DNA from 2 places in the Marinococcus sp. LNSP9103-4 genome. Region 1 is predicted to be linked to the other one. Evidence: riboswitches for the same ligand, from Rfam matches in the RefSeq annotation. Region 1 holds a riboswitch; the other holds the start of a gene.
What was found. Region 1 has a riboswitch for glycine ahead of ACTRXG_RS08350 (serine dehydratase beta chain). Riboswitches for the same ligand answer to the same signal wherever they lie in the genome.

Region 1 (15,231 bases):
TCGGTGCCCAGCCGTTCCAGCGTCCGATCGATGGAAGCTTCAATGTTGCTTCGGGATGCACCGAAAGCGTTCGGATCATTATCAAAATGAAAGCCGGTTTTAGATGTCAGAAGCACTTCGTTCCGCCGGCCTTTAATGGCAGACCCCAAAACGCGCTCGGCATCGCCCTTCGAATACAGATTCGCGGTATCAAACATGTTCATGCCTGCCTCAAGCGATATATCCACGATACGGCGGGCGTCCTTTTCATCAATGCTTCCGGTCGCTTCAAAGCCGTTCGTGCCGCTGAAGGGAATGGTTCCGAGTATATACTTCGGCACGCGCAGGCCAGAGTTTCCAAGATAAATATATTCCATAGTTAAAGCCTCCTGTGTGTTAAATCATTCCTCTGACTGTCCGGTCACCTTCTGTACTTTCAATTACCTTGTTCTTATACCTTGAATGATTTTTCTGCAAACATTTGTAAACGAATACTTTTTAAATTCAGCCCAGGATAAAATGCTTAAGCTTGTGATGCTTTACAATCGCTTCTATGGTATGATTTTATTTAATTTCCTTTTATTGGATTAAAAGTTTGTATTACCGCGTTTTAGGAGGTGACATTATGAAGGAAAAACTGGAGACCGGACGGCTGCTGATGAGAATTCCGGATCCTTCCAGGGATACAGACACTGTTTTCCAGGGCATCCGGCAGTCCCATTCCAGTCTTAAAACCTGGATGAGCGCCTTTCAGGAGCCTCCAACGCCTGCGGGTACTGAAGCCTTTTTAACGGAAGCCTGCGCACAATTTTCCAAAAAGCAGAAGCTGCGCTATCTGTTATTTGAAAAACAGCACCTTTCCTTCGTCGGAAGCGTTGTTATTCAGGAAATTGACTGGCACATTCCGCGCTGTGAGCTTGGCTACTGGATCCTGGACCCTTATCAGCGCAGAGGATTTGCACTCGAGGCTGTCATGGAAGCTGTCCGTTACGCTTTGGAGGATCTGGGAATGAACCGGATTGAAGCCTGGACAGATGAGCGGAATTATCCAAGCACCGCCCTGCTTGAGAAGGCCGGCTTTCAGTTGGACGGCATATTTAAAAATGATGAACGGTCCGCTGACGGTACGTCTTTAATAAATTCTGCAGTGTATTCGATTACTACTTAGGACAAAGCTTACAGCCTACGGTGTTCTAAATTAGCACTTTTGGCATGAGTAATTATTATAAAAAGGGGTATTTATTCAGATATGGGGATTAACCCCTGTATAGAATTGTTTATATTTACAGCTGACTGAATAATATTCATTTTTCTCTGCACCTGATTCAGGTAAAAGAAAAAATGCTTTTTAGGGTTTCCATTCTATGGATTGGAACACCCTTTTCACTGCATTAAAGGAGTTATTTAAAATATGTCTTCCATCGTATTCGGTTATACTTTTTATGAACAGGAGCTGATCATCGGGACAGCGGTGAGCCTGGAACCTTACCTTCACGGACAGGAAGTATACATGTTTGAAAGCATCGACAAATTGTTTCAGGCGCTCCATCCATTCGCGGTGAACGGGACTCCTGTATGTTTTCTGTCTGATGCCCGTGTGTTGAAAGCCCCGTGGGCCTCATATGATCTAAGCCACAACACGAAGACACCGCAATGCTTTCATACGTTTGACGGTAATAACGACCAGCCGCTTTTCGAATAAACAGCGGAAAATTAATAAAGAGCTGAAGCCGGAGAATAATCTCCAGCTTCAGCTCTTTTATTGTTTTCAGGCTTCCCTTTTAATAAGGATCGGACGGAATACCATGCTCTTCAGCCTGCTTGACGCCTTCTTCTGTTCTCGTGGCGCCTGCCGGTCCTCCGTGCGTGGCGTCCTGGTCAGCGCCGTCAGAGGAGCTGCTGTTTTTCAGCCCTTCTTCGACCCGGCGGCCGTATTCCTCATCGCACTTTTTAAAGTGGGCAATCATTTCCTCCTGAATTTCCTTTTTACAAGGAATCAGGTTATCAACGAGGTTTTTGATTAATTCATCTTTTTCCCATTCCTTAAACTTACGGAATGTTTCTCCCGCCTGCCGGTAAGGATTCTGGCGGTCGATGGCTTCTTTTTTCACTTCTCCTTCGGTATAAGGAGTGTGCGGCTTGCCGCTCATCTCCGCTTCCTTCAGATTATTCAGCGTGGAAGGCTCGTAGTTCACGTGCGGATTCTGTCCTTCGTCATTATCGACTTTATACGACATTTGTCCGCCGCGCTGGTTGGTGGCGACTTTTTTCTTCGCCTGGTTGATCGGCAGCTGCAGATAGTTCGCACCGACGCGGTACCGCTGCGTATCGGAGTATGAGAACGTACGTCCCTGCAGCATTTTGTCATCGGAGAAATCCATGCCGTCGACAAGGACGCCGGTACCAAATGCCACCTGTTCCACTTCGTTGAAATAGTCTTCCGGATTGCGGTCAAGCACGAGCTTGCCGACAGGGATCCATGGGAACTGCTCCTTCGGCCACAGCTTCGTATCGTCGAGCGGGTCAAAGTCGAGCTCCGGATGATCGTCGTCGCTCATTACCTGCACGCGAAGCTCCCATTCCGGATAATTGCCTTCCTCGATCGCTTCGTACAGATCCTGGGTGGCGTGGTTGAAGTTTTTGCTCTGGATGCTGTCCGCTTCTTCCTGGGTCAGGTTGCGGATGCCCTGAACCGGTTCAAAGTGATATTTCACGAGCACCGCTTCTCCGTCTTCGTTCACCCATTTGTACGTGTTCACCCCGGAGCCCTGCATCTGCCGGTAGTTGGCCGGAATGCCCCACGGGGAGAATAAAAACGTCAGCATGTGCATTGATTCCGGCGTCTGCGACATAAAGTCGAAGATCCGCTCGCTGTCCTGCACGTTCGTTACCGGATCGGGCTTTAATGCGTGAATGACGTCTGGAAATTTGATGGCGTCCCGGATAAAAAAGACCTTCAGGTTGTTGCCGACGAGATCCCAGTTGCCGTCCTCGGTATAAAATTTCACGGCAAATCCGCGTGGATCGCGGAGTGTTTCCGGGGAAGTCCCGCCGTGGATAACAGTGGAAAAGCGTACAAACGCAGGTGTCCGCTTGCCCTCCTCCTGAAAGATTTTCGCGCGTGTATATTTGGAAATCGGTTCATCGCCAAAGGAACCGTACACTTCAAAATAGCCGTGGGCGCCTGCGCCACGGGCGTGCACTACCCGCTCCGGTACACGTTCGCGGTCAAAATGGCTGATTTTTTCGAGGAATTCATAGTTTTCAAGCGTTGTTGGCCCGCGATTGCCGACGGTTTTCGAGTTTTGGTTGTCCCGGACAGGATGCCCCTGTCTGGTGGTGAGTGTTCCGTCTTCATTTTTATTCTGCTTATCGTTGTTTTTTTCTTCGTCGTGTTCGCGTTCATTATCGCGATCTTTACTCAATGTATATACCTCCTTTATAAATCTATTGATTTTTACCCGGGGTTATTATGATTCAAACGATTTTTTTGAATTTTTTAAATTCAAAGTATATAGCTATATACTCTAACACAGCAGTCATTCAAGGAGTATATAACATCCCTGAAACCAGAACGAGGCTGGCAGGATCCTCTTCCCTGCCAGCCTCGTTCTTTGTTAAATCATGTAGTCCCAGGAGTCCTGCTTCGGCTCTGTGGGTGTTTTAAACGGGACGTTGCCCTCGTGTTCCAGAAAGCCTTCGAGACTCTGGTATTTAATTGCTTCAGCGTATTTTTCATCCCATCCGGCCCGCAGCAGCAGATCCCGGACCGGACCCTTCAGCTCGACGAACCATACCTCCACGTCCGGGTCCCGGCGGAACATTTCAATGATCTGTTCGAGAGCGCCGATGCCGGTCGTGTCAATGTCATTCACCCCAGACATATCAATCGCGGCCTTCAGCCCGCCGGTTTCTGTTTTGCGGCGGTCCTGAATCGTTTTTTCCACCATTTTCACAAAATAGCCGACGTTCGAAAAATGAATGCGCGTGTCCGCCCGGACGAGCACCGTGCCCGGCACCCGCTTAGCATTCGGGAACCGCTGCAGGTCCAGATAGCTGTGGGTATCCTCCTCGTAGCCGATCTCCACAATATTCGGCCGGGAAATGTGGCGAAGCAGCAGCAGGATCGAAAAGCCAATTCCAATTAAAAGCCCCCACTGAATGCCAACGAGAAGCGTCGCAGCAAACGTTACAACCCATATCCATCCGTCCTCCGGCTTCACCCGGAAGGCGTCCTTTAGGGACCGGATGTTAATCAGCCCGGCGACCGAAACGAGAATAATGGCTGCAAGTACCGCGTACGGCAGAAAGTAGAATAAAGACGTGAAAAAGAGAAGCGTGACAAGCACCCCGGCAGCGGTAATAATCATCGCTGCCTGCGAAGCTGCTCCTGTACGGTAGCTGATGGCACTTCTTGAAAAGCTTCCGGTCACCGCGTAGGAGGAAAAAAACGGACCGGCAATATTGGCATACCCGATCGCCCGGATCTCTTTGTTCAGGTTCACACCAAAATCGTTTTTATCGCTCAGCGTTTTTGTGATCGCAAGCGTCTCCATCATCGCAATCAATGCAATCGTCAGGGCAGTCGGGATTAACACCTGCACATCCGCAAGGTTAAAGCCCGGCACGGTAAAATCTGGAAGGCCCTGGGGCACTTCCCCGACGACACTCACTCCCTGGTTGTCGAGGCGAAAAAGCCCGACTGCCGCAATGCTCAGTACGACGACAATCAGAGAAACCGGAAGATTGCGTTTTACTTTCCGGCCCCCGATCAACACCAGCAGGCTCAAGGTTCCAACGAGCAGGGTCGGGATATGTACCTGTGGCAGATGGACGATCACATCCCGTAAAAGCGGGATAATCTGCGTCTGGCTGCCGACACTGATGCCCATAAACTGCCCGAGCTGGCTCATGCCGATCGCAATTGCCACTGCCGACGTAAAGCCGCTGATTACGTTCGGCGAAATAAATTTCACAAACGCGGCGGCATTCAGCAGGCCGAGCGCCACCTGCATCACCCCGACCATGACTGTAAGCAGCAGCACGAGTGCCACGTAATCCGGCGTCGCCGGCTCCGCATACAGCGAGACGCCGGAAAAAACAAGAATCGACGCCATCGCCACCGGCCCGATAGCCAGATGCTTTGATCCGCCGAACAGGGCGTAGATTAAAAGCGGAAGCAGCGAGGCATACAGCCCCATCACCGGCGGCAGGCCGGCGAGAACGGCGTAGGCCATTCCCTGCGGCACAATCATAATAAAAATCGTAAAGCCCACAGCCATATCCTTTTTCAGCGACTGATTATTGTATTCCTGCGACATGCTTAATATGTTTTTTGTCCTCCGGCGCATAAATCCTTCCTTCTTTCTCCGTGAACTTGCAAAGTGTTCAATCTCTCTCTTATAAATCATGAACCATAACTGCTTAAAAGAAAAGCCCGCGCCGTACCTTTTTGTAAAAACAGACTAACGCCGCCAGCAACACAAAGGCAGACACCCGGAGGTCCCTGCCTTATTTTTCCCATTCGTTTTTCAGCTCTTCTTTGATTTCGGCTTTCAACTGCTCATATGCGGCTTCATCCATCTGTTTCTTCTTTGCACGAAGCAAACGTTCACCAAATGCTTTTATGTTGAAAGCAATCATCAGCAGAGCGCCAACGATCAGCATATCCATAAGCAAGTCCACGGCTCTTCCCTCCTCAAGACAACGTGACTTCAACCTAGCCGCTGTTCTGTAAAAAGGCTTTAATTTGTTCACGGTGCGCGTCGGTGTCCGCCCTGGCCTCTTCTGAATAGGAGAGGGAATAGGTGCCTCCCTTCGCGTAAAACGTGTACGTAATCGGCCCACTCTGGATATCCCGGCCCACCGGACGTCCCCCAATACTGAGCACGTCATCGTGAGCGCCGAATACCATCTGATCGCCCGCTTCGTAATTTAAAATAATGTGAATGTCGTTGCTGTTGATGCCGTACACAAGCCGTGTACTGTAGTCCTCTTCATACCGGTGCCGGTTGCCCGCGTCCTGAAAATAAGGAAGAAGCTCGTCCTCTTCTTCCTCGCTGTACCAAATCTCCACTTCCTCGGGCTCCCCCTCTTCATTCTCGTTAATCTGCGCCCTCGAAACCGGTGCATCGTTCAACAACGGAAGCGGCACTTCTTCTCCCCATTCCGTTTCTATATTTCCAGGGACATCTTCCTCTTCCTCCGTATAGTAAGAAGGCACGGAACAGGCGCTTAAAAGAATGAATATGCCGGCTGCCCCGGCAGAAAAGATCTTTTTCATCATGTATTTCCTCCGCTCGCATGATTGGCGTTACCATCCCGATAGTAAAGCTACCGGCTTTTTTTCACCACCCGGGTGCCCGCAAGAAAATCATGCACTGCCCGTTTGTCCTTACGGACAAGCACCATAATTATACTCGTGATCATCAGTATGTATAGAGTAATTCCGTACAAAATATTAGCTACGAACACGCGCATCAGCATTGCCCCGATGCCAAGCTTCTTTCCGTCCATTTTCACAATCTGAATGCCCATGGCATACTTCCCGACCGTCTGGCCTTGCCATAATATCGGCAGAATCATGGAATATAGAAGCGATCCGGCACCGGAAAATATATCGACATTCACTTCATCGGGGTTGATCCATAGCATGGCCAGCATACTAATGAGAAGAATGGGGAGAGAAAGCAGGAGGCCGTCAATAACAATAGCGAGCAGCCTGCTGCCAAAACCGGCAGATTCCTGTTGCATACATACACTCCTTTAATCACTCTTGTTGTAAGCTCTTCTTTTCTATTTTTTCATAATAAGCTAATTTTTGGAAGTGACAATCTCCCTGGTTCCTTAATTTTCCAACGAAGTGCTCAGTCTGCCGGGAACAACGCGGTGTTCAGCCGGCCCATCACCAGCACATTGTAAAACGAACCACGGGAAAAATGGGCTTTACGGAGCGTACCTTCTGGTTCAAACCCGCGGCTTTTATACAGCTGTACTGCGCGCGTGTTTTCTTCCACCACATCGAGCTCCAGCCGGAATAAGCCTAAATAATTATCGGCGATATCCAGCAGATGATCAAGCAGACGGCTGCCGATCCCCCGGTTCTGAAACTCATCGTGCACCGCCATGGCAGTCATGCCGTAGTAATGCAGCTTACCGCTCAGCACCTCCAGAGAGCCGATACCGACGACCCGGCCGCCGTACTCGGCAACAATCACATGATCGTTCGCCGTCAGCCCTTCGATAAATGACTGGTTGGAGGCTCTTCGCTCCGAAGGGAGTCCCAGCGTATAATGCATGACAGAAGGCTGGCGCCGGAGAATATTAATGTCTTTTTCATCTTCTGCCGTGACGGGGCGCAGAATAATTTGTTCGCTCATAGTCGCATCCCTTCATTTCTTTCGGTAAATTGGTTTATTATTCCAAGCTAACAGGCTGCATCCAGTATATCGCTCTCATGCCAGCTGTCAAAAAATAGGTTTACTTTTCCAGACCGGATGTTTACACTAAAAGTAACAAAATATTGGTTTTGCAGATGAATGTATTGGGAGAGCCTGTAGAATATTACAGCACCGAAGGAGCAATTCTTCCCACCAGCCGGGAAGAAAAAACTCTCAGGTACCAGGACCAGTACAGGATGCACCTCTGGAGAAGGTATGCGTACCTGCCGAAGAAGAAAATTCTTGCCAAAGAATGAAATCTTTCAGGCACACAGACAGAGAAACGGCGATTCAGGCCGTTTCTCTGTCTTTTTTTGTATTAATGTAATCGTTTTCAATTCAGATATGGAGGAATCGTTATGGAGTTTGACAGCTGTTTTGATATTATCGGCCCGATTATGGTCGGTCCCTCGAGCTCTCACACAGCGGGGGTCGTATCGATCGGGAAATTTGTGCACGACTGGCTGGGAGAGGTCACAGATGTGACAATCACGTTCTACGGCTCTCTCGCCTCCACCTATCAGGGACACGGCTCGGACAAAGCCATAATCGGCGGCCTGCTCGGATTATCCGCCCACGACATCAACGTCCGGAGTGCGTATGCGCTGGCCAAAGACGCAGGCCTTCGTTACGACTTCCAGTTCTGTCCGGGCACTCCGGGCGGATGCCACCCGAACACTGTACATCTTCAGGCATCGTCCGGCATAGAAACCGTCCGCGTATCCGGCGCCTCCATCGGCGGCGGAGTGGCCTGCATTTATGGAATTAACGGTCATGACACCAGCATTAATTTGGGAACGGGTACGGATATTTTAACGATTGCAGCCCGCACGAAAAAGGAGGCATCATTTATATGAACGATACCATTGAAAGTATTGTACAGGAATGCATGGCTCAGGACATTTCCATTGGCGAGTGGATGCTGCGCCGTGAGGTTCGCCGCTCCGATTTTTCCCGGGAGCAGATTTTCGGACGCATGCAGGAGCGGCTGCAGGTAATGAAGCAGGCGGTCCGGGACGGATTGAGTGACATTACGGAAACAGAGAGCAGGCTCTCGGGCGGTGATGCTTACCGGATGCATCAGTATAATCAAAACACCGACCCGTTATCCGGACCGGTCATCAGCACGGCGATGGAAGCAGCGATGGCCACGTCGGAAAGCAACGCAAAAATGGGCCTTATCGTCGCAACTCCCACGGCCGGGTCCGCAGGTATACTACCGGGCATTCTGGTCTCTCTCCAGGATAACCGCAGCATCGATGATGACACCCTGACGATGGGGCTGTTCACAGCAAGTGCCATCGGTTACGTATTTGCGAATCACGCCTTTATTTCCGGCGCGGCCGGCGGCTGTCAGGCGGAAATTGGCTCAGCGACGGCCATGGCTGCGGGCACGATTACGGAGCTGCAGCATGGCTCCCCGGAGCAGGCAGCCCACGCTACCGCAATAGCGATGAAGTCCCTTCTCGGACTCGTATGTGATCCGGTTGCCGGGCTCGTCGAAGTGCCGTGCGTGAAAAGAAACGTCATCGGCACCTCCATCGCTTTTTCAGCGGCCGATATGGCTTTAGCAGGCATAACCAGCCGCATCCCCTGCGATGAAGTTATTCAGACGATGCATACGATCGGCCGCGACATGCCGGGCAGCCTGAAAGAGACTGCTGAAGGAGGGCTTGCCCAGACCCCGACGGGAAAAGAAGCCGCCCGGAGGCTGTTTCAGCGGCCCTGCAGCTTATGACTCCCGGGCTCTAAATTCCACATAAGAGGTGAAGCTATGAACGAACGCCGTTTTTTTCAAATCTGGTTCGGCACTCTCACTCTCGTCAGCTTATTGTTTATGTACTGGGCTATAGCGGTTTCCGCCCTTCTTTTAGGCATTTTCTGCTTTATTTCTCCAAGGCCCGATGAAACGTAAATCCCTGAAACAAATCAAAAACGGCTTGAATATGGCTCCCGCCAGGCTCAAGCCGTTTTCTTTACTGTTCATATTTTATTCAAATTCCATGCATTCTGCTTTCTGTTTCACCCCTGACGTGCTATTCTTACTATAAGTCCCTATAAAGGAGGTCATTGCCATCGACCATTTTGCATATGTACTTCAACGTCCCAAAAACCAGGTATACATAGGAACAGCCGCCGATATCCGCTCACGCTTCGGCAGCTCGGAACCCGTTTATTTTTGTTCCGAGGATGAACTGCTCGCCAGCTTAAACGCCTTTCGCGATGAAGAGCTTATCATCACCACCGTTAGTGACCTTCCAGTGATTAAACAAAAATGGGACGATAAAAACCACTACACACTTTAACGGCGCATATAGATCCCCGGCGGGATTACTCCACCGGGGATCTTTTGATTTACTGAAGCGGTGCGGTGTGCGCCCTCTGGATCGAAGCGATCGCCGGGTCAACGACATGAACGTCGCAGGGAGCTTGCTTCACCACCGTTTTTGTGGTGGTGTTTCCCTGTATCGCCTGACCGAGGGCATTGCCGCCGGACTGCCCGAGAATGATAAGATCCGGGTCAACCCTTTCACAGAGCTGGTTCACGAGACGTTTTTTCGGCACTCCATTGTCCAGGACGGTCTTTACCCGCGGTACGCCTTTTTCTTCGGCGTTTTTCCGGTACGCTTCAAGCCGGTATTCTGCTTCTGCGTGCAGCCGCCTGATACCGATCGGGTCCATCCATCCGAGCGAGGAATATTCATTATAATGAAACACATAGGCGAGCGTCAGGTCGGCATCGTGTTTAACCGCGACACGGCACGCTTCGTCAAAGGCATCAACATTAGGGTTACTGAGCACATCAAGCGCTGCCAGGATATGGCTGTATTGTTTCAATCCATTTCACCTCTTAAATTTTTATAAAATAAAAGCCAAAAAGCACAGAGGTCTCCCTTTAGTACTTTTTGGCTTATGTTGCAGGCTTATGGATTCCCGACATTTCCGCCGCTATGGCTTGTATTTATTACCATATTCCCAGGCGGTTTCAATACTCAAACTAAAAATATTGTGTTTTTATAATTTTCATTCATTTTCACATAATATTCGAGGTTTTAAATAATTGTTAAGCGGATACAATATAATTGAAATATGGTTGCAGGAGGATCGTATGAACAAACATCATCTTTTAAACCAGCTTAATGCTCTAAAACAGCAATGGGTCCAAAAAGAAATTTCTCTTCGGGAATACTTACAGCAGCGTTTGAATCTGCGTCAGCAGCTGAACAAAAGGCACGATGAAAAATAACAAAAAGCAGGCAGCGGCTTCCTCCCGCTGCCTGCTTTTTCTATGCCGCTATTATTCCGTTATCCAGGTGGTCACCTGTTCCACCGGCTTCCGGTGCCCTTCCTTCATCTCCCGCATCGGATAGCCGATATAAATCAGTCCGAGTACTTTTCCCCGCCGCCCCAGGCCGAACAGATCGTTCATGTTCGGATGATAGCAGTGCGCCCCGGTGCGCCAGAAGGCCGCCAGCCCGAGGGCATGCGCAGCGAGCAGCATGTTCTGGATGGAAGCGTATACTGCGCCGTACTCTTCAAGCGTATCCACCCGCTCTTCCTCAGACGGCTCGGCCGCCACTGCAATCACGACCGGTGCACGCATCGGCTTTTCCTTCTGCTTTTCGAGATTCTTTTGCTTTTCCATTTTTTCTTCCGGCGTCATACCTTCCGCGGCAATGGCGGCCATCACTTCCCCGAGCTGCCTGCGCCCGTCACCGGTCATGACGAAATACCGCCACGGCTCCGTTTTGTGGTGCGACGGCGCCCAGGTGCCGGCTTCGAGCACCTGCGCGATGATATCCTCCGGTACTTCAGTTTCTTCTACGAGTCCGTTACTGCGGCGTGAATGAATTGCTTTCAGTACATCCATTCTGCTCCATCTCCTTCATATTGAATGACACTCTGTTCAGCTTACTCTGCGGGCGGGCCGAACTTTCCCTCGTGAAAGTCCCGGTACGCCTCCCTGATTTCTTCCATACTGCTCATCACAAACGGTCCGTACGGTACAATTTCTTCACGGATAGGTTCACCGGAGTACACGAGCACTCTCGTCCGGCGCTTATGGGCTTTAATGCGGAGCGTCGAGAGCGCTTCCGGATCTCCGTTATCCTCGAAGGTGAGCGTCGCCACGTCATGCTTGTTGACGGTACCATCCGCCACATCGGCACTGCCGGAGAGCGTGTATAAAAAGGCATTATGGTTTTCCGGCAGGTGATGCACGTATTCCGCCCCCTCCGATAAATTAATTTCGGTCAGCGTGATTGGGACGAGCGAGTTCAGCGGCCCTTCTTCCCCGGCGACGGTCCCGGAAAAAACCTTTAAATATCCGCCGTCAATTTGTACGGTTGGAGCCTCTTCTCCGTATACATTCTGGTAGATGGTATCGGTATTTCGCTGGTCCTTCGGCAGGTTCAGCCACAGCTGCAGGGTATGGGCGATATCATTTTCCACCCCGTCCTCGGCATGGCGGGCCGCCCAGCCGGCATTCATATACTGCACGTCGCCGGGCTCGAGAATGTCGCGTCCGCCGCCGTTGTCAATGTGCTCAAGTCGTCCGTCCACCACATACGTAACGGTTTGAAAGCCACGGTGCGGATGATCCGGGAACGTGCCCTTCTTGAACCAGTCCTCGGCCATTAAAATGAACGGATCAAACTCCTTCCACCGGTCCACCGGCAACACCCACCCCTTCTGAATGGAAGGAAAACCGAATTCCTCGTACTGTACCGTCCATTTATCACGGATCCGGCGCTGAAACAAATGCTGTTGATGCGCCATGAATAATCCCTCACTTTCAATTTAGTATGCATAGCAACTATTTGCTCAAAAAATATATTCAATTCATTTAATCTGCATCTTTAGTACAACATATTTTTCCGGCTCCTGCAAAGAATCTACTCCGAGAGCCCCTACTCCCCCCAGAGACTCCCCGAAACATTTTTATTTATTTTGGCAAGCGTCTGTTCAAGCGCTTTGAGCTCTTCTGTGCTAATTCCCTTCGTCACGGCAGCGTTGAAACGCTCGGCCGCCGGGCGTACCTTTTCCTGAAGATGCCTTCCTTCTTCTGTCACAAACAGCTGCATGGCCCGCTGGTCCTCAGTCCCCGCCGCCCGCCGCACGAACTGCTTTTTTTCAAGCTGGGCGGCCATCCGGGCAACGTTGGTTTTATCCTTCTGCAGCTTGCGGGCTATATCGTTCTGGGTGCGGCCGTCTTCTTCCCATAAAAGCATCATGATAAGGTTCTGCTCCGGAGTAAGATTAAACGCCTGCAGTTCTTCTTTAATAAAGCTCGTTAATTTCAAATCGGTCTGATGGATCATAATGCTGATAAAATCTTCGGTATGCATCTGAATTCCTCCGTTGACTGATGGATTTAAAAAGAACAGTTAAAGCGAGTAACTTTATAAGCTCTATTTCTAATACCATTCCGGTATATTTCTATCAAAATAATGGTGGTCCTGAATAACTTCTTTACTGTACCTGAGCAGCTTGTCATGCTGCACGTTACTTTCCCGGTATGCCCATACTATCGCTGATACGACATGAACAGCTGAATACAATGCATACAGCCTCCAAAAAAGGTTTTCATCAAATTCTGTTGCTTGAATATAACCATCGATACTTCCCCTACTGAACGCATGACTTACATTTTTCGTGAAAAAGCCGGTTTTTTGCAGATCATGCACCGGGTCTCCCCAATCCATCCGGTCGAAATCTATAATTCCCTGGAACCGTCCTCCTGCTATCAACAGATTGGAGGGATGAAAATCATCGTGCTGGAATCTATTTGGGCGGTCTGCCATTAAATGTTCGTGCTTTTTGATATAAGTATACAGCAGATGCACCGTTTCCTGATCCACCACTGTTTTATTCAACTGCTCGAAGTACCGGTCGATCTTTTTTGTTTTCACCGTTTTCCAATCAGGATATTCAGGTGGTGCTTCAAGCTCATGCAGCCTTGCAAGCTCTTTGGATGCTTCAAAACCTGCTTTGTACTGATCTTTTTGGGAAAGAGAAGAAAGCACTGCTTCTGCATCAACTCCCGGCAGATATGTCATCAGCATAAACGCCTGTTCATTTCCATCATCTAACTTCCGTTTTCCGATATCTATTGCACGTGGAATAAAGGAAGAATAATTTTCAAGCGTATTCAACACTTTGAACACATGCTTTCGTTCTCCAAGCCTCCCGACTGGAAAAGTCTTCAGCAAATATTTATCATTCAGAATAAATTTCCCGTTTCCTGAAAAGCCTTTTTGAATTGGTCGAATTGTTGAAGCGTATTTAATCGGGTCATACTCTCGAAAACCATCCGGTATCATTGCTATTCTCCTCCGCTCTACGCAGCCCCACTACGATAACATATCCGCTTTTTTTAAAGGCATTTTAACGTATTATTGCTCGGTTTTGGCTATTCCGTTTTTTCTATATTAATCTCTGAATCTATTTTTATTTCCTGAGCGGCAGCACCGTCGAAGCCTTGACCTCCCGGAGCACGATGCTCGTCTGCAGCTGGGAGACGCCTAGCTGGTTCAGCTCCCGGATAAACGCCTCCAGCTCCTTGCGGCTGCGGTGGATCGTTTTCAGCATATAATCAAACGAGCCGGTCATGCAGTAGCAATCCATCACCTCCGGCATTTCCGATAAACGATGTTCGAGTTCGTTTAATTCCTGCGTCTGGTGAATGCTCGTACTCATAAATACCGTGCACAAAAGATCATACCCGAGCTTTTCCTGGTTGAGGACCGCCGTATACGAATCAATATATCCTTCCTGCTCCAGCCGTTTGACCCGGGCGTGAGTCGCTGGCGCCGAAAGGTTCACCCGCTGGGACAGCTCCAGGTTGCTGAGCCTCGTTTCCGTCTGCAGTAAATCAAGAATATGTACATCCACATCGTCTAACATGCGTTTTCCTCCCTAATAATATTCGTTTATCAAGTGCTTTCTTCTCCTTAAACAAAATAAATTCTTTTTCACGATCGTTTTATTAATAAATATTTTGTATTTATCAATTTATACAAAATAATATTTTATACAATCATTTTACATGATACATTTATTTCGTACAATATTACGGGAGGGAACAATCATGAAATACACCGCACTGCTGCTGCTCGCAAGCCTATGCTGGGGGAGCAATTTCATCGTTGGCGAAGGCTTGACCGCCTACGCTTCTCCCGTGACGCTGACGATTCTGCGCTACGGTATCGCCGTTCTCTGCCTTCTGCCAATCATTGCGATCACAGAAAAACGCCTGCTTTCCGACAAAAAAGCGATTGTACCGCTGCTTCTGATGGGAATCACAGGCGTTGCCCTTTTTAATATTCTGCAGTTTACCGCGCTTGATTCATCCAATGCCACCAGCGTAAGTATTATCTCGACAATGAATACGCTGTCGATCGCCCTGTTTTCGGCGCTTCTTCTTCGTGAACGGCTGCGCGGCGCACAGATCACAGCCATGCTCATTTCCACCGCCGGCGTACTGCTCGTCGTGAGCGGCGGAAGTCTCACTGGCTTCTCTTTTGCCTCCGGCGATGCGTGGATGCTTGCGGCAGTGCTGGTTTTTGGGCTCTACTCAATCTGCAGCCGCTGGGCGACCACCATGGTGTCTCCGATGATGTCGGTCTGCTACTCCGGATTGTTCGGCGTACTCCTGCTGCTTCCAGTCAACGGCTTTCAGATTCCCGTCCATCAGATCGATGCCGCATTTATCGGATCGATGCTGTTTTTAAGCATCATTGCCACGATTGTCTGTATGGTGCTGTGGGGAATAGGTGTGAAGCATCTGGGAGCGACAACCTCCGGGCTGTTT
Region 2 (15,231 bases), on a different contig from region 1:
ATCACCTTTTTCCCCTGACGGGTATCAGGCACAGCCTTCAAAAACATATCGGTCATTGTATTCCATTTAGGATGAAGCTCAAACCAATGATTGTAAAGCACAGCGTTTAAGCCGTCCTGATCGTGATAAAGCATCCGGCTCTCATGCTTTTGGATAAACTGTACGACCTGATCGGTCACCTGGTGTTTTTTCCAATTCGGCACGTGAATCATCATGACACCGGAATTGAAATATTTAGCTTCCGGCGGCATGAACAAATCGTCGTTACGGTAAAATCCGCCGAAGTTTTCTGCTGCAGCAATAACCTGGCGCCGCAAAGGAATCTTCCATAAAATTGTAATGTCTTCCTGAATGATAGTATCGCAGTCGATATACAATACTTTGTCTGCATCCGTAAACAAGTACGGTATGGACAACCGGTAATAGGCAGCATTGGTAATATGATAAGAATATTTGTGATTCGCCTGAAAAAGGTTTTTATATTTGTTTGTGTCGATGGCGTGAAACACGACACGGGATTTAAAATGGGCTCCGAGCTGCTCGAGCATTTGCTTTTGATAGCTGCTCCAGCCGGTTTCAATAATGTGAAATTCGATTCTCTCCGGCATCGTAGTGTTCGTGAGCAGAGAGGTAAAAGAAACGGCTGTGTGTTCTGCATAGTTGGCGTCAGCTACAGTCGTAACAATATAGGGAGAATAATAAGACATAACAAGCACTCCTTCGTGGGGTAATAGTAATAATCTGTTTTAGTCACAGAAGCACCCGGTGCATGCCTGGAACTAAAAAGAATCAGCTGTCAGGCTTTTTCTTTTCAGCTTATGATTAGCTCCCAATGGTCTAACTCATTGCTGCTGAAGCAGGTTTTATTCACTTTTAAAAACAGCATAAAAATATGCAGGTAACTATACATATATCCTTCATGCATCTTTTTGAAACAAAATGATAGCGAATGAATAAAAAATAAGCTTTTGGAACTAGGGTTAAAGCAGGTGGAATGGAAGATGTCTAAAAGAAGATGGCAAAAAGCATGTATCAGAGGAATGGCTGCATGTTAAAGTGAAGGAGAACAGAATAAGGAAGGGGACAAAATAATGGAAATGAGTGAAGTCACCGCCAAGCTGATAGAAGCAAAAAACAGGAAGCGAGCTACTTATCAGGATCTAGCTGAAGCTGTGGGCCGCAATAAAACCTGGGTTGCTGCTGTTATTCAGGGACAGGCATCAATGGACGAAAAAGAAGCAGACGCGCTCATTAACTACCTCGAAGTTCCTTATGAAGAAATCAAGCATGAACTGATGGCTGTACCTTACAAAGGTTCTTTAAGTGAAGGTGTTCCAACAGACCCGCTTATTTACCGTTTTCACGAAATTACTCAGGTATACGGAACGACATTAAAGGAAATCATTCATGAGGAGTTTGGTGATGGTATTATGAGCGCCATCGATTTTAAAATGGATGTAGAACGCGAGGAAGACCCAAAAGGAGACCGGGTGGTTGTCACATTGAACGGCAAATTTCTACCATATACTAAGTGGTAAACGAGTAAATACAATAGAGCCGCCTTTCCATCAAAATGGTAAGGCGGCTCTATATTTATAAAGCTTATAAGTAGATTAATCTATTACAGTTACTTCCACGCTTCGGCGGCCGAAGGAATAAGCTTCGGACTTGCTTGGAACGTGAACGTCAATACGGTTTCCGTTTATCGCTCCGCCGGTATCCGCTGCGGTATAAGTACCCATACCTTCAATTTGTACTTCAGAGCCAAGTGGAATAACGTCAGGGTCTACAGCGATTACTTTCGCATAGCGGTTGGTATTTAGGTTTACACCGGTAGCTGTAATACCGCTGCAGCCTGCGCAGTCTGCTGTATAAGCAGTGGCTTCGACTGTCATGGACTCTCCGCCGGAGGTATCTTCAGAACTGCTGCTTTCGGAAGTGGAGGCAGATTCTACTGCTTCATTATCACTGTCGTCTGCTTCAGAGCTTTCTTCAACATCGTTTTCACTTGAGCTGCCGGAGCTTTCTCCGTACAGCGCTGCTTTTGTATTTGGCCCGATGATGCCGTCGACCGTAAGACCTTCATCAGCCTGAAAATCACGTACAGCTGCTGCAGTAATCGAACCAAAAATCCCGTCTACTTCATAATCGTAATATCCTTTATCATCGAGTACAGATTGGGCTTCGGATACAGAGTCATTGGAGTCCCCCTGGACTAGCAGGCTGTCTGATGCGTCACTTACCGCTGGTGCTGCAAAAGCTAGAGCTGTACCAAGAACTGCGCCGCCGATCCAATGTGAAGCTTTCGTAGATTTCATCATGGTTGAAAAATTCCTCCTCGGAGAGTATAAAAATTTTTTTATTTAGTAAGCATTAAGGGTGAATGGACATAAACGAATTAGTATAGGATGCGTATATTTTGAAATAACCTATCGCACGTTTGTAAATTTAACTCGCAGGAGAAGAACTTTCAAGCGAATAGGACGAATGTAATGCAAACGTAACAAGATTAAGCTTTATGAAATATATGAGAAATTATGTGTAATATTTATAAAAAGCTTATAAATAAAGGGTTTCAGGGCAATTGAACTTAAGATTTCAGTGAAAAAATGAATGTAATATTACAAATGAAAAACGTGAGAAAAATAACCTAATTTTGATTTTTCATGAGGAATGAACTAATCTATAAAAATCAGTAAAGCCAAAATATGCTGCAGAAGAAAAAAGGGACAGGGCGGAGAGAAAACACTCCGGCAGTACAACAAAAAACCCCCTGAATCATCAGGAGGCCTGCAGAAAGCTATGTGGAAAAACATAAATCGTGAGAAATTAGTTGTGCGTCAGTCGTTGCTTAAATGCTGATAAAGAGTGATTTTAAGTAAATCTGTCAGGACAGTCAGAGGGATATTTGACATCGACCATCCTTTTTCCATGGCTTTTTCCTTTGTTCTGTTCCAAATATTGTCGTCTTCGGCAACATCGATGAAATCATGGCCGGCAAATGTAATTTTAATATTATGGTAGCTTGTCACCTGCTTACTCAAGGTTTTATGCCGGGTAGCCTCGATCAGGCCTCCATCGGTGAGCAGATACATATAATAATCGGTTTCTTCGTTTTTAGATGTGAGGCTGAATCCGGGCTTTTGCTCTTTCAGATCAATCAAAAGCTTCCTGATTGATTCCATGTCTCTTTCCATAACCATTTTATCTTCCACCTTTTTTATACTTACTGAAATTATAATATTGGGACTGGCTTAAATGCCAGAAAAGATTTACGTACCCGGGTGCTTTGATAAGAAATATTGTCATACGCACCTGTTAAAAAAGAAGCCGGGAAACGCCGGCTTCTTTTTCCGAATGCTTATTGCCAGACGTCTTCGGCAAGAGAAACAACGTGGCGAACTTTCGCCCATTGCTCTTCTTCAGTGAGGATATTGCCTTCTTCGGTAGAAGCAAAGCCGCATTGAGGGCTTAAACCAAGTTGTTCAAGTGGTACATATTTTTCTGCTTCCTGCAGTCTGGATTTAATTAAATCCGTATCCTCAAGTTCAGGGAATTTTGAAGTGATTAAACCGAGAACTACCTGAAGATCGCTGCGGTTCACATACTTTAAAGGCTCAAAGCCTCCGGAGCGCTCGTCATCAAATTCCAGCAGGAGGGCGTCGACGTTTAATTTACTGAACATATATTCTGAAACGGCGTCGTAGCTGCCGCTGGATGCATAGGTGGACTTGTAGTTGCCGCGGCAGACATGCATATATATCCGCATATCTTCAGGTTTATCAGCGATCGCTTCATTGACAGTGTTTACAAACATTTCCAGCGTTTCTTTCGGGTCCAGGCCTCGTGCTTCAAGCAGGCCGCCGGAAAGTACGAGGTCCTTATCCTTTTCAGCTCCGAGAAATAAAGACCAGGTTGTATCATCAAACTGAAGGTGGCGGCAGCCAGCCTTGTAAAGAGCCTGTATCGTATCCTTGTACACCTGCACGAGGTCTGAAAACAGCTCAGCTTCCGACTGATAGACATTTTTTTCTTCTTCGGTTACAGTCCGGAAAATAAACATGCTCGGACTTGGAACTGTCACGCGGGCGGCGTGCTCCCCTTTCAGGCTGTGCAGAAATTCGTACTCGCGGACAACAGGGTGGTCGCTGAAGGCTAATTTATTAACAACTTTAACCCCCTCGGCTTTTGTTTCCGTATTGTCGCTGAATACAAGCCCATGGTCCAATTTAATAAATTCTGCCCCTTCGACCTCCTGCATAAAATCGAGATGGAACCATGCGCGGCGGAATTCACCATCTGTTACGACCGGAAGACCAGCTTCTTTTTGTTTTTCAACAAGAGCAGCAATTTCTTCATTTTCAATGTCCCATAGCGCCCCGGCGCTTAACTCTCCCTCTGTGTACTGCTGGCGGGCTTTTTTGAGTCGCTCCGGACGGAGAAAGCTTCCTACGTGTTCTGCGCGAAACGGTGCTTTTGTCAAACCATCCACTCCTCTGTAATATGTAATGAGTCAAAAATACCTGTATATTTTGCCTACTAATAGTATATGGAAGCCGATGATGTTTTGTCTACAGAAACCGTTGGAAGCAGAGCGTACTTCCAGGAAAATGAAAAACGGTAGTAACTTCTTTCTTAGCAGGCAGGCTAAGGACGCCGCTGAAAGACAATCACCGGCTCCCCGAGGTCGTTTGTGTGACAAACAGTCTTGTAAGCGGAAAATAAACGGTAAAGGCCGTTAAAGCCTTTCAATTTGATTACAAACGCAATATCTTTCATACTCAACTTTTCTCCAGTGAGAGCGTAAATCGTTTTTTTCGGCCGGAAGCTGTTGTCCATTTTGTCAGCGGTCTGCTTATCGATTTGCTGAAAAATGAGAATAGCTTTGAGCTGGCGTGCAAATTCGCCTTCTGCCTTCATGGCAGGGGCTTTTTTCTTTCGCGCCCGGTTTAGCGCGGACGGTTTTTCTACGAGGGTCATTATAAAATTCCTCCTGACAATAGTTTGCTGCTTTTCTTTCCATACCCCGAAAGCTGCCTCATTCAACCCAGCCGTTTATAGCGTTTTGAAGGAAGTTTATGAGAATAGAAAACCGTGAATAAAATAATCATCTCCAGCAGAAAGAAGGAACGGCCTGTGATTGAAATATTGATTGAACATGTACCGAGTACACTGCTGCATCTGCTGACCGGCGCGGCAGTAATGTATATATTTTACGGAAATCCGGATTTAATTGTTTCACAACGCTTGAAGGTGATGGCATTCGGTGTGATGGTGATTGTGCCTGATATCCCGAAGCTGTTTGGTAATTATATTTTTCATACGCTGCTGACGGTGCCATTTATTGCGGCAGCGTTCGCTCCGGTTGTCCGCCACGTGCTCGGGGGAGGATTCCCAAAAGCCTGGACAGCTTCATTTTTTACGCTGGCCGTCGGCTCCATGCTGATTGACTTTCTGGGAAACGGTACTCAGTTTTTATTCCCAATAACCTCGAAGAATTTTTCTTACCCTCTGCTTTATCAGGAATGGTGGGTAATCGTACCGCTTGCGGGTGTCCTGGGGACGCTGGCTGTATGTGGAAAAAGAAATATTTCGCCCCGGCAGACATAAAAAATACATGAAAACCTCTTCAATTCCAATGAATATATTAGTAAACTTATAGTATATTTAGACTAGGAATTCTATTTAAAAGAAAAGAGGATGTCATGCGAAAATTGTATTATGGATTGACGTGCGGGATTTTCCTTTTGAGTGGCTGCAGCAGCGCCGGGGAAAATGAAAATTCTGAGACACAGAATGAAGCCTCGGAGGCGCAGAATGAAAATTCAGAAGCACAGACAGAAGAAGATTCCAAAAATCAGAAGCAGGAAGATGAAAGCATTACGATTGGCGCGGCGGGAGACGTTTTGCTGCACGGGCGTGTATATAAAAGAATGGAAGAAGACGGGGAGTACGATTTCACTCCGGCGCTGAAGGCAGTTGCTCCGATGCTTGAAGAACCGGATTACACGATTGTGAACCAGGAATCAATACCCGGCGGCGAGGAGCTTGGTTTATCGGCTTATCCTTCCTTTAACAGTCCATATGCAATTGTAGACGACCTTCAGGATGCCGGAGTGGACATGCTCTCCGGAGCCAATAACCATACGCTTGACCGTGGAATGGAGGCTGTAAACAATGCGATTAATCATTATGAGCAGACAGGTATGGATTACGTAGGAGTCTATAAGGACGAGGAAGATGCAGAGCGGCAGCGTATTGTAAATGTGAAGGACGTAGACATGGGGGTGCTTTCCTATACATACGGGCTGAACGGCATCGAGGTGCCGGAGGGGCATGAATATGTCGTGCAGAAAATTGATAAAGAACAAATACAGGAAGATGTCGAAGCGATGAGAGATGACGCGGACATCGTAGTCGTCAATATGCACTGGGGAAATGAATACGAGCGCCTGCCCAATGAAGAACAAAAAGAGCTGGCCCAATTTCTTGCAGACCAGGAAGTGGACGTAGTTATTGGTCATCACCCTCACGTGCTTCAGCCGATGGAATGGGTGGAGGGTGAAGAAGGAAATGAAACGCTTGTTTATTATTCTCTCGGCAATTTCTACTCCGGTCAGGATCAGGAATATACCGATACAGGCGGTATTGCTACATTCGATGTGGAAAAAGACGGCGAAGACGTGAAGATTACAGAGCCTAACGTTGATTTTACCCAGGTTGTACCGGGCCCTGAGGATCAGTACACAGTGAAGCCGATGGCCGAAGCAGACCACCCTGCTGAAGGTGGTGAAACCGAAGAGGATCTGCGCGAGCATGTGTATCAATGGATCGAAGCAAACGATTAAAATACTAACCGTCTGAAACTGGGCGGGAATGCATAAATAATTTCATTTACTGTATTAAGATATTAAAAGACCTCTAATTTTAAATCAGAGGTCTTTATTTTTATGCGCCAAACCCATTAATGAACGGGTTGGAATCCATTTCGGCTTCGATATCGGTGAAGGGGCCGTGGCCGCAGGCTACTATTGTATTTTCCGGGAGTTCAAGCAGCTGCTCGTGAATAGAGGCTAGCAGAGTATCCATGTCGCCTCCGTAAAGGTCAGTACGTCCAACACCACCTGAAAACAATACATCGCCGGAGAAGACTGTGTTGGTTTCTTTATGCCAATAGGAAACACTTCCCGGCGAATGGCCCGGTGTATGAAGCCATTGGAATTCAAAGCTGCCGAATTGAAGCGTTCCTTCGGACTGCAGAAGGTGATCCGCGGGCTTTGCAGTAAACGCAGCCTCCGGCATCATGCGTCCGGAGCCGTTTTTTTGGGCGTCCCCAGGCCAGTCCCTTTCATGCTCATGAAGATAAACAGGGATATTGTAGGCTTCCCGCACGGCATCAAGCGCACCGATATGATCAAAATGGGCGTGTGTTAACAGAATGACTACAGGACGCATCTCGTTTTCCTGAAGATAGGTGAGCAGTTTATCGGCATCCCCGGCCGGATCAATAATTACGGCGTTTTTATCATTATCGTACAGAACATAGCAGTTTGTCTGCAGTGGTCCCAGTGGAAGCTGTTTCCAGTTCATAGTTTCCCTCCAATTTTTATGCTGGTTTTAGTATAAACAATATTACAGTGAGAAGAAATGATTGATCCAAAGTGATAAACGAATGATGCAGTACAATTTATCGGAAATGTTCGGGTTAATTTTTTTTTCAGCATTGGTTTTTATCTGAATTAGTGATAGAATATGAGCAAATAAAGATGTACATATAATGCGCGGATGATGGTAAGGGGAGAGACTGCCAGGCAGCGCCGAAGGAGCAAGCCGTAACAGGTGAATCTCTCAGGCAAACAGACTCTTACTGGACGCTCCTCTGGAGAGCGCTTCTTTTAGAAGCCACCCACGAAGACACTCTTTCCGTACAACGGAAAGGAGAAACTTTCTGGTTATAGGACAGAGCTTCCATATCTTATGGAGTTCTGTCTTTTTTATGCTTTTTCCTGTTTTGATTTTTCAGAAAATAATGATGAGGTGATTTTCTTGGCAGAATTAAAACGAACACCCCTGTATCCGGTATATGAAAAACACGGAGCAAAAACCGTCGATTTTGGCGGATGGGAAATGGCTGTTCAGTTTTCCGGCATCAAAGACGAACACGAGGCGGTTCGTACAAAGGCTGGTCTGTTCGACGTTTCCCATATGGGCGAGGCGGTCGTAGAAGGAGAGGGTGCTGCTGAATTTCTGCAGTATATGCTCACAAACAACATAAAAAATGCAGAACCCGGAAAAGCACTTTATACCGCCATGTGTTATGAAGATGGAGGTACGGTTGACGATCTGCTCGTGTACCAGCTCGAAAAAGAAAAATACATGCTCGTTTTGAACGCAGCTAACATTGAAAAAGATCTGGCATGGCTTCGCCGCCACGTAACGAAAAACGTAAGTATTACCGATATTTCGGAAGAAACAGCACTAATCGCTGTACAGGGCCCGGTGGCAGAAACGGTGCTGCAGAAAGTAACTGATGCTTCTCTTGCAGAGATTCTGCCATTTCGGTTTGCTGCCGGTGCTTCAGTCGGAGAAGCGGAAAATATTATCATCTCAAGAACCGGCTATACCGGAGAAGACGGCTTTGAATTATACTGCCGGGCTGAAGAGGCCATCCGCTGCTGGGAGACGATCATGGAAGCAGGAGAATCCGAAGGACTCATTCCATGCGGTCTCGGCGCGAGAGACACCTTGAGGTTTGAAGCGAAGCTGCCGCTCTACGGCCAGGAGCTGAGCGCAAATATTACTCCGCTTGAAGCAGGCATCGGCTTTTGCGTAAAGCTGAAGCAGGAAGATAATTTCATTGGTAAAGAAGCTTTAAAAAAACAAAAAGAAGCGGGATTAAAACGTAAACTTGTCGGGATCGAAATGGTTGATAAAGCAATTCCGCGCCCGGGTTACATGGTACACAATGATGACGGAGAGGAAATCGGCTGGGTAACTACGGGCACTCAGTCGCCGACGCTGAAAGCAAATGTGGGACTTGCTCTTCTGAATATTGGATGGACGAATCTTGGTCAGGCTGTCGAAGTGGATGTGCGGGGTAAAGCCAAACGCGCAAAAGTGGCAGCTGTGCCCTTTTATAAACGGGAAAAATAAACAGAGGAGGCACCAGAATGGATTATCGCTATCTGCCGGTAACCGGCGAGGATAAAGAAGAAATGCTTAAAACGATCGGTGTGGATTCGATCGGTGAATTGTTTGAGGACGTACCGGAAAATATTCGCTTTTCCAAAGAAATGAATCTGCCGAAAGCTCTTGGCGAAACGGATCTTCTAAAGGAAATGAAGCGCCTCAGTAACAGAAATACCAGCGTGCAGGACTGCGTCTCCTATCTCGGGGCAGGGGTGTACGAGCATTATATACCGACAGTCGTCGATCATGTGCTCCGGCGCTCGGAATTTTACACGGCATATACTCCGTACCAGCCGGAGATTTCGCAGGGCGAGCTGCAGGCAATCTTTGAATTTCAAACGATGATCAGTGAACTTACGGGAATGGATATCGCTAATTCGTCTATGTATGACGGGCCGACAGCGCTCGCAGAAGCAGCACTGATGGCCGCAAGTGAAAACAGGGGGAGGCGCCGTACCATCGTCGTCTCTGGAACGGTTCACCCTGAAGCGCTCGATGTATTGAACACATACGCTGCCGGGCCCGGACTTACAGTGAAAATCGTTCCCGAAAAGGACGGGCATACGGACATGGCTAAGCTTGAAGACATGATTGATGCTGATACCGCAGGAGTGATTGTGCAGTACCCAAACTTTTACGGTACTATTGAAGATTTAGCTGCTGTAAGGCAGGCAGCCGATAAAGAAAACTCGCTGATGATTGTGTCGGCAAATCCCCTTGCGCTCGGCGTCCTGACGCCGCCGGGAAGTTTCGGAGCGGATATTGTGGCAGGAGACGCTCAGCCGCTTGGTATTCCAATGCAGTTTGGCGGACCGCACTGCGGATTTTTTGCCACCACTAAAAAGCATATTCGGAAGGTCCCCGGGCGTCTTGTCGGACAGACGGAGGATGAAGACGGAAGCCGGGGTTATGTACTGACGCTGCAGGCAAGAGAGCAGCATATCCGCCGGGATAAAGCGACATCCAACATTTGTTCAAACCAGGCTCTGAACGCGCTGGCTGCTTCTGTCGCAATGACGGCTCTCGGTAAAAAAGGGCTGAAGGAAACGGCAGAAAGAAATGTTAAAAGTGCTCATTTCTTTAAACAGCTGCTCAAACAAAAAGGCATTGAGCTTGTCCATGAGGCACCATCGTTTAATGAATTTGTGGTTGACCTCGGCCGTCCAGTGGCAGAAGTGAATGAACAGCTATTCAGGCAGGGGATCATCGGCGGGTATGATTTAGGTGAAGTGTCGGCGGATAAAAAAGGCCAGATGCTCGTATGTGTGACTGAACTTCGCACAAGAGAGCAGATGGAAACCTTTGCCAAACATTTGGAGGTGCTTGTACATGAAACAGCCTAACCAGCCGTTAATTTTCGAACAAAGCAAACCAGGGAGGGTAGCGTATTCCCTTCCTGAGACAAATATACCTGAACAAAGCCTGAGCGATATTTTGCCCGGGGCTAATATCCGGGAAGAAGAGCCGGCACTGCCGGAAGTATCTGAACTGCAGTTGATGAGACATTATACGGCGCTTTCGAATCGAAATTACGGAGTGGATTCGGGCTTTTACCCGCTCGGGTCCTGCACGATGAAATACAATCCGAAAATCAATGAAGAAACGGCCCGCATGGCCGGTTTTGCCGCGACGCATCCGTACCAGCCGGAAGCACAGGTGCAGGGGAATCTCGAAATGATGTACGACCTGCAGCAGGCGCTTGCTGAAATAACCGGTATGGATGAAGTGACGCTGCAGCCGGCGGCCGGTGCCCAGGGAGAGTGGACCGGTTTGATGCTGATCCGGGCGCTTCACGAAGCGAACGGAGAAACGGGACGCACGGAAGTAATCGTGCCCGACTCTGCGCACGGAACGAACCCTGCTTCAGCAACGGTGGCAGGATTCGATCATGTAACGGTCCGGACCGATGCACGCGGCCTGGTGGACCTTGAGCATTTAAAAGAAGTAACGAGCGAAAAAACGGCTGCCCTCATGCTCACGAACCCGAATACACTCGGTTTATTTGAGGAAGATATTATGGAAATGGCCGATACGGTCCATCAGGCTGGCGGCCGGCTCTATTATGACGGGGCGAACTCCAATGCTATTATGGGCATCACAAGACCCGGGGACATGGGATTTGATGTCGTTCACCTGAACCTGCATAAAACATTCACGGGCCCTCACGGAGGCGGTGGGCCCGGCAGCGGGCCGGTTGGCGTAAAAAAAGAGCTGATCCCTTATCTGCCGGGGCCGGTGCTTGCAAAAGAAAATGATAAGTACTACTGGGATAAAGACCGTCCGCATTCCATCGGCCGCGTCAAGCCGTATTACGGTAACTTTGGCATTAACGTACGTGCCTACACGTATATCCGTACGATGGGAGCAGAGGGACTCAAAAGAGTATCAGAGTATGCTGTATTAAACGCCAATTATCTAATGAGACGGCTTGAGCCGTATTTTGACCTCCCATACGGCCGTCACTGCAAGCACGAATTTGTGATTTCGGGCCGCCGCCAGAAGAAGCTCGGCGTACGTACGCTCGATATGGCTAAACGCCTGCTTGATTATGGTTACCATCCGCCGACCATTTATTTTCCGATCAACGTCGAAGAGTGCATGATGATCGAGCCGACGGAAACCGAAGCGAAAGAAACGCTTGATGCGTTCGCAGACGCCATGATCGGGATTGCCAGAGAAGCAGAGGAAGACCCGGAAATGGTGCAGGAGGCGCCTCACACTACCGTAGTCGGAAGGCTGGACGAGACGCTGGCAGCACGTAAGCCAGTGCTGACATATAATACTGAAACGTCGCTCAAGTCCATGAAATAAATAAATCGATGAGGTTTGCGGACTTCAAAGATATAAAAAAAGGAAGAGCATGCCAGCTCTTCCTTTTAATTATGCGCTTTTTTTCTTTTTGCTGATCTTACCTGTCCAACGCTTGAATCCGCCTTTCAGGTGATAGATATCCCGGTTTCCCTTATGCTTTTTGATCAATTTTGCAGCTTGCTTTGAACGCATGCCGGATTGGCAGTATAAATAAACAGGCTGGTCTTCCCGGATCTCCACCATCCGCTGCTTCATCTGGGAAACAGGAATGTTCCGGGCCCCGAGGATGTGGCCGCCGTCATATTCTTTCGGCTCACGCACATCGATAAGCTGGGCTTTGCGATAGCCTTTAATAAAATCTTCCTGTGGTAATGCAGTTAAGTCTTTCGGGCCGACAAACCGTCGTACAATAAGAAAAACTAATACCGCAATAAGCACTATCCATAACCATTCAAATATCATATATATTATTTCACCTCTTTCCGGGTCGATTGCAGATTAATTATAACGCATAACCCTGGTACTTTGCTAGATTTCTAATTAACGGGCTGTCATTTTTATATATAGAAAGCAGTGATCTCTGCTACAATGGAAATGGAAAAATCGAGAAAGAGAGATGAACATTAATGGCAAAAGATACTTGGCTTTTTATAGATTCAGGCAATCAGTCACCAGCCTATAACATGGCGCTCGATGAAAAATTGCTGCAATGGCACAGCGAAGGACAGATTCCGCCGGTAATCAGATTTTACGGTTGGAATCCGCCTACGCTTTCGGTCGGTTACTTCCAAAAGGCGAAGAAAGATATTGATATGGATGCAGTGGAAAAGCACGGCGTAGGTTTTGTGCGCCGGCCGACGGGAGGTCGGGCGGTTTTGCATGATCAGGAGCTGACCTACAGCATCATCGTTTCAGAAGATCATCCCGAAATGCCGGAAACGGTGACAGAAGCCTACCGCGTACTGTCGGAAGGGATTCTGCAGGGATTTTTAAAGCTCGGCCTGGATGCTTATTTTTCCGTGCCGAAAACGAAGGAAGAAGAGGATTCTTTGAAAAATCCCCGTTCGGCTAATTGTTTTGATGCCTCATCGTGGTATGAGCTGGTGGTGGAGGACCGGAAAATTGCGGGGAGTGCCCAGACGAGACAGCGCGGCGTTATCCTTCAGCACGGTTCGATTATTTTGGATCTTGATGAGGATAAATTGTTCGATTTGTTTAAATATCCGAGCGAGCGCGTGCGGGAAAGAATGCAGAAAACCTTTAAAAATAAAGCTGTAGCAATTAATGAGCTGACGGATACGCCATTTACCCTTGGCGATCTGCGCGAAGCATTTAAGGAAGGATTTGCCGACGGTCTGAATGCCGGGCTTGAAGAATATGAGCTGACCACCGTCCAGGAACAAGAGGTGCAGCAGCTGGCCGCAGAGCGCTACCAGTCAGAGGAATGGAATTTCAGGCGCTGATACAGTGCATAAATCACGGAATAAAAATACAAAAGACCGCTCCGGAGCGGTCTTTTGTTGATTACGCATATAGATGCTCAGTTATAGGTGACAAGCGGCTGGGTATCCCCTGCTTCGAATAGTTCTACCTCCCGGCGGAATTCTCCAAGCAGCTCTCTCGTTACGGGAGAGTCTCCGTATCCGGCTTCAAATGAGCCCTGAATGGATCGCACAGGCACAATTTCAATCGAAGTGCTCGTCATAAACATTTCGTCAGCCTCCTGGGCCTCCCCGATAGTAAACGGACGTTGTTCAACGGGAATATTCAGCTGCTTTGCAAGCTGAAGCACATAGCGTTTAGTGATACCTTCGAGAATATAATTGCTCTGCGGATGGGTGATAATCGTTTCATCTTTAACAATAAAGGCGTTAGTGGAAGAGCCTTCCGTAATAACGTCTCCGCGGTGCTGGAGGGCCTCTGCGCAGTGGTGGTCCTCTGCGGCTCGTTTGGCAAGGACGTTTCCGAGCAGGTTAATGGTCTTTATGTCACAGCGAAGCCAGCGGATGTCTTCAGTGGCGTACACATCAATACCGTCGGACTGCTTAGCAAACGGCACCTCGGCCGCTTTTGTAAAACCGGTTAGTACAGGGGCATTGCCGCGTTCATACAAATGATCCCGGGCCTGGATTCCTCTGGTCAGCTGAAAGTAAATATAGCCCGTGGTAAGCCCGTTTTTATCAATCAACCGGCGGAGAAGCGATTTCATAGTATCGGGGGAATAGGGAACTGCCAGGTCAAGTTTAGAGGCACTGTCCTGAAAACGCTCAAGATGACCTTCCTGGAGGAATAATTTCCCGTTATATACCCGGATTACTTCATAAATACCGTCGCCGAAATAATAGCCGCGGTCGTCAAATGAAATAGCGGCTTCCTCTTTTGGGATGATGGATTCGTTATACATCACATAGCTCATGAATGCTGCCTCCTTCAATACTTTATATTGTACAAGATTGCAGATGCGAAAAAAAGAAAAGCCCTTCAAAAGGGAAAGAATTATTCAGAAAACAAAAAAGTTTCTTAGGGGCAATTTTGAAATATGGGTTAATAATAAGAAAAAGAAGGTTTGTTTTTTAGAAATAGTTTCGTTAAAATGAAGAAAGCCAATTTTTTTGTGTGACGGTTTTTATCATATTTATTGGAGGGTCTCGATGCCGACTCCTAGTATGGAAGATTATTTAGAGCGGATCTATCAACTGATTGAATCAAAAGGTTATGCGCGGGTCTCGGACATTGCAGAGACGCTCGAAGTGCATCCTTCCTCGGTAACAAAAATGGTCCAAAAACTCGATAAGATGGAATATCTGATTTATGAACGGTATCGGGGACTTGTGCTGACTTCAAAAGGAAATAAAATAGGGAAGCGTCTGGTTTACAGGCATGAGCTGCTTGAGAAGTTTTTACATATTATCGGTGTGGAAGAGGACAAAATATATGCCGATGTGGAAGGAATTGAACATCATCTCAGCTGGGATGCGATTGACCGTATTGGAGATGTTCTTCAGTATTTTGAAGAGGATGATGAACGTGTGCAGGCGCTGCGTGACATTCAGCGTTCGTATGAATAAAAAAGATCAGGCGTTTATTTTACGCCCGATCTTTTTTTCGGTTTTTGTTTCCCTGAATTACTTTCAGGTTTGCATCGTTTCGTCGTTTACTGGAGTTTTTAGCGGATTTTTTCTTCTGCTGCTTCTGGGCCTGTTTGAAATTTTTCGCCTGATTTCCTTTCGC

Region 2: it holds a riboswitch for glycine, as region 1 does, so the genes downstream of both, gcvT (glycine cleavage system aminomethyltransferase GcvT) here and ACTRXG_RS08350 (serine dehydratase beta chain) in region 1, are expected to answer to the same signal.

The regions. Positions count from the first base shown of each region.
Region 1 covers NZ_JBQLIA010000009.1:61,447-76,677, reverse strand. The annotation lists gene ACTRXG_RS08395 (aldo/keto reductase) at 1-356, opposite strand, end outside; gene ACTRXG_RS08390 (GNAT family N-acetyltransferase) at 605-1,147, shown strand; gene ACTRXG_RS08385 (hypothetical protein) at 1,391-1,681, shown strand; gene ACTRXG_RS08380 (catalase) at 1,761-3,404, opposite strand; gene ACTRXG_RS08375 (SulP family inorganic anion transporter) at 3,597-5,330, opposite strand; gene ACTRXG_RS08370 (hypothetical protein) at 5,491-5,664, opposite strand; gene ACTRXG_RS08365 (hypothetical protein) at 5,699-6,265, opposite strand; gene ACTRXG_RS08360 (RDD family protein) at 6,313-6,732, opposite strand; gene ACTRXG_RS08355 (GNAT family N-acetyltransferase) at 6,846-7,358, opposite strand; glycine riboswitch at 7,514-7,618, shown strand; glycine riboswitch at 7,622-7,699, shown strand; gene ACTRXG_RS08350 (serine dehydratase beta chain) at 7,778-8,275, shown strand; gene sdaAA (L-serine ammonia-lyase, iron-sulfur-dependent, subunit alpha) at 8,272-9,156, shown strand; gene ACTRXG_RS08340 (hypothetical protein) at 9,193-9,333, shown strand; gene ACTRXG_RS08335 (universal stress protein) at 9,774-10,256, opposite strand; gene ACTRXG_RS08330 (hypothetical protein) at 10,528-10,665, shown strand; gene ACTRXG_RS08325 (nitroreductase family protein) at 10,717-11,289, opposite strand; gene ACTRXG_RS08320 (pirin family protein) at 11,331-12,197, opposite strand; gene ACTRXG_RS08315 (MarR family winged helix-turn-helix transcriptional regulator) at 12,329-12,766, opposite strand; gene ACTRXG_RS08310 (aminoglycoside phosphotransferase family protein) at 12,836-13,741, opposite strand; gene ACTRXG_RS08305 (Lrp/AsnC family transcriptional regulator) at 13,869-14,324, opposite strand; gene ACTRXG_RS08300 (DMT family transporter) at 14,509-15,231, shown strand, end outside.
Region 2 covers NZ_JBQLIA010000002.1:43,441-58,671, reverse strand. The annotation lists gene ACTRXG_RS01720 (glycosyltransferase family 8 protein) at 1-707, opposite strand, end outside; gene cynS (cyanase) at 1,092-1,538, shown strand; gene ACTRXG_RS01710 (3D domain-containing protein) at 1,614-2,321, opposite strand; gene ACTRXG_RS01705 (DUF2513 domain-containing protein) at 2,841-3,203, opposite strand; gene ACTRXG_RS01700 (5-methyltetrahydropteroyltriglutamate--homocysteine S-methyltransferase) at 3,362-4,492, opposite strand; gene ACTRXG_RS01695 (hypothetical protein) at 4,648-4,980, opposite strand; gene ACTRXG_RS01690 (hypothetical protein) at 5,137-5,610, shown strand; gene ACTRXG_RS01685 (CapA family protein) at 5,706-6,848, shown strand; gene ACTRXG_RS01680 (MBL fold metallo-hydrolase) at 6,949-7,590, opposite strand; glycine riboswitch at 7,786-7,874, shown strand; glycine riboswitch at 7,878-7,965, shown strand; gene gcvT (glycine cleavage system aminomethyltransferase GcvT) at 8,047-9,153, shown strand; gene gcvPA (aminomethyl-transferring glycine dehydrogenase subunit GcvPA) at 9,171-10,532, shown strand; gene gcvPB (aminomethyl-transferring glycine dehydrogenase subunit GcvPB) at 10,519-12,000, shown strand; gene ACTRXG_RS01660 (rhodanese-like domain-containing protein) at 12,070-12,462, opposite strand; gene ACTRXG_RS01655 (lipoate--protein ligase family protein) at 12,627-13,463, shown strand; gene dat (D-amino-acid transaminase) at 13,541-14,416, opposite strand; gene mntR (transcriptional regulator MntR) at 14,652-15,068, shown strand; gene ACTRXG_RS01640 (hypothetical protein) at 15,088-15,231, opposite strand, start outside.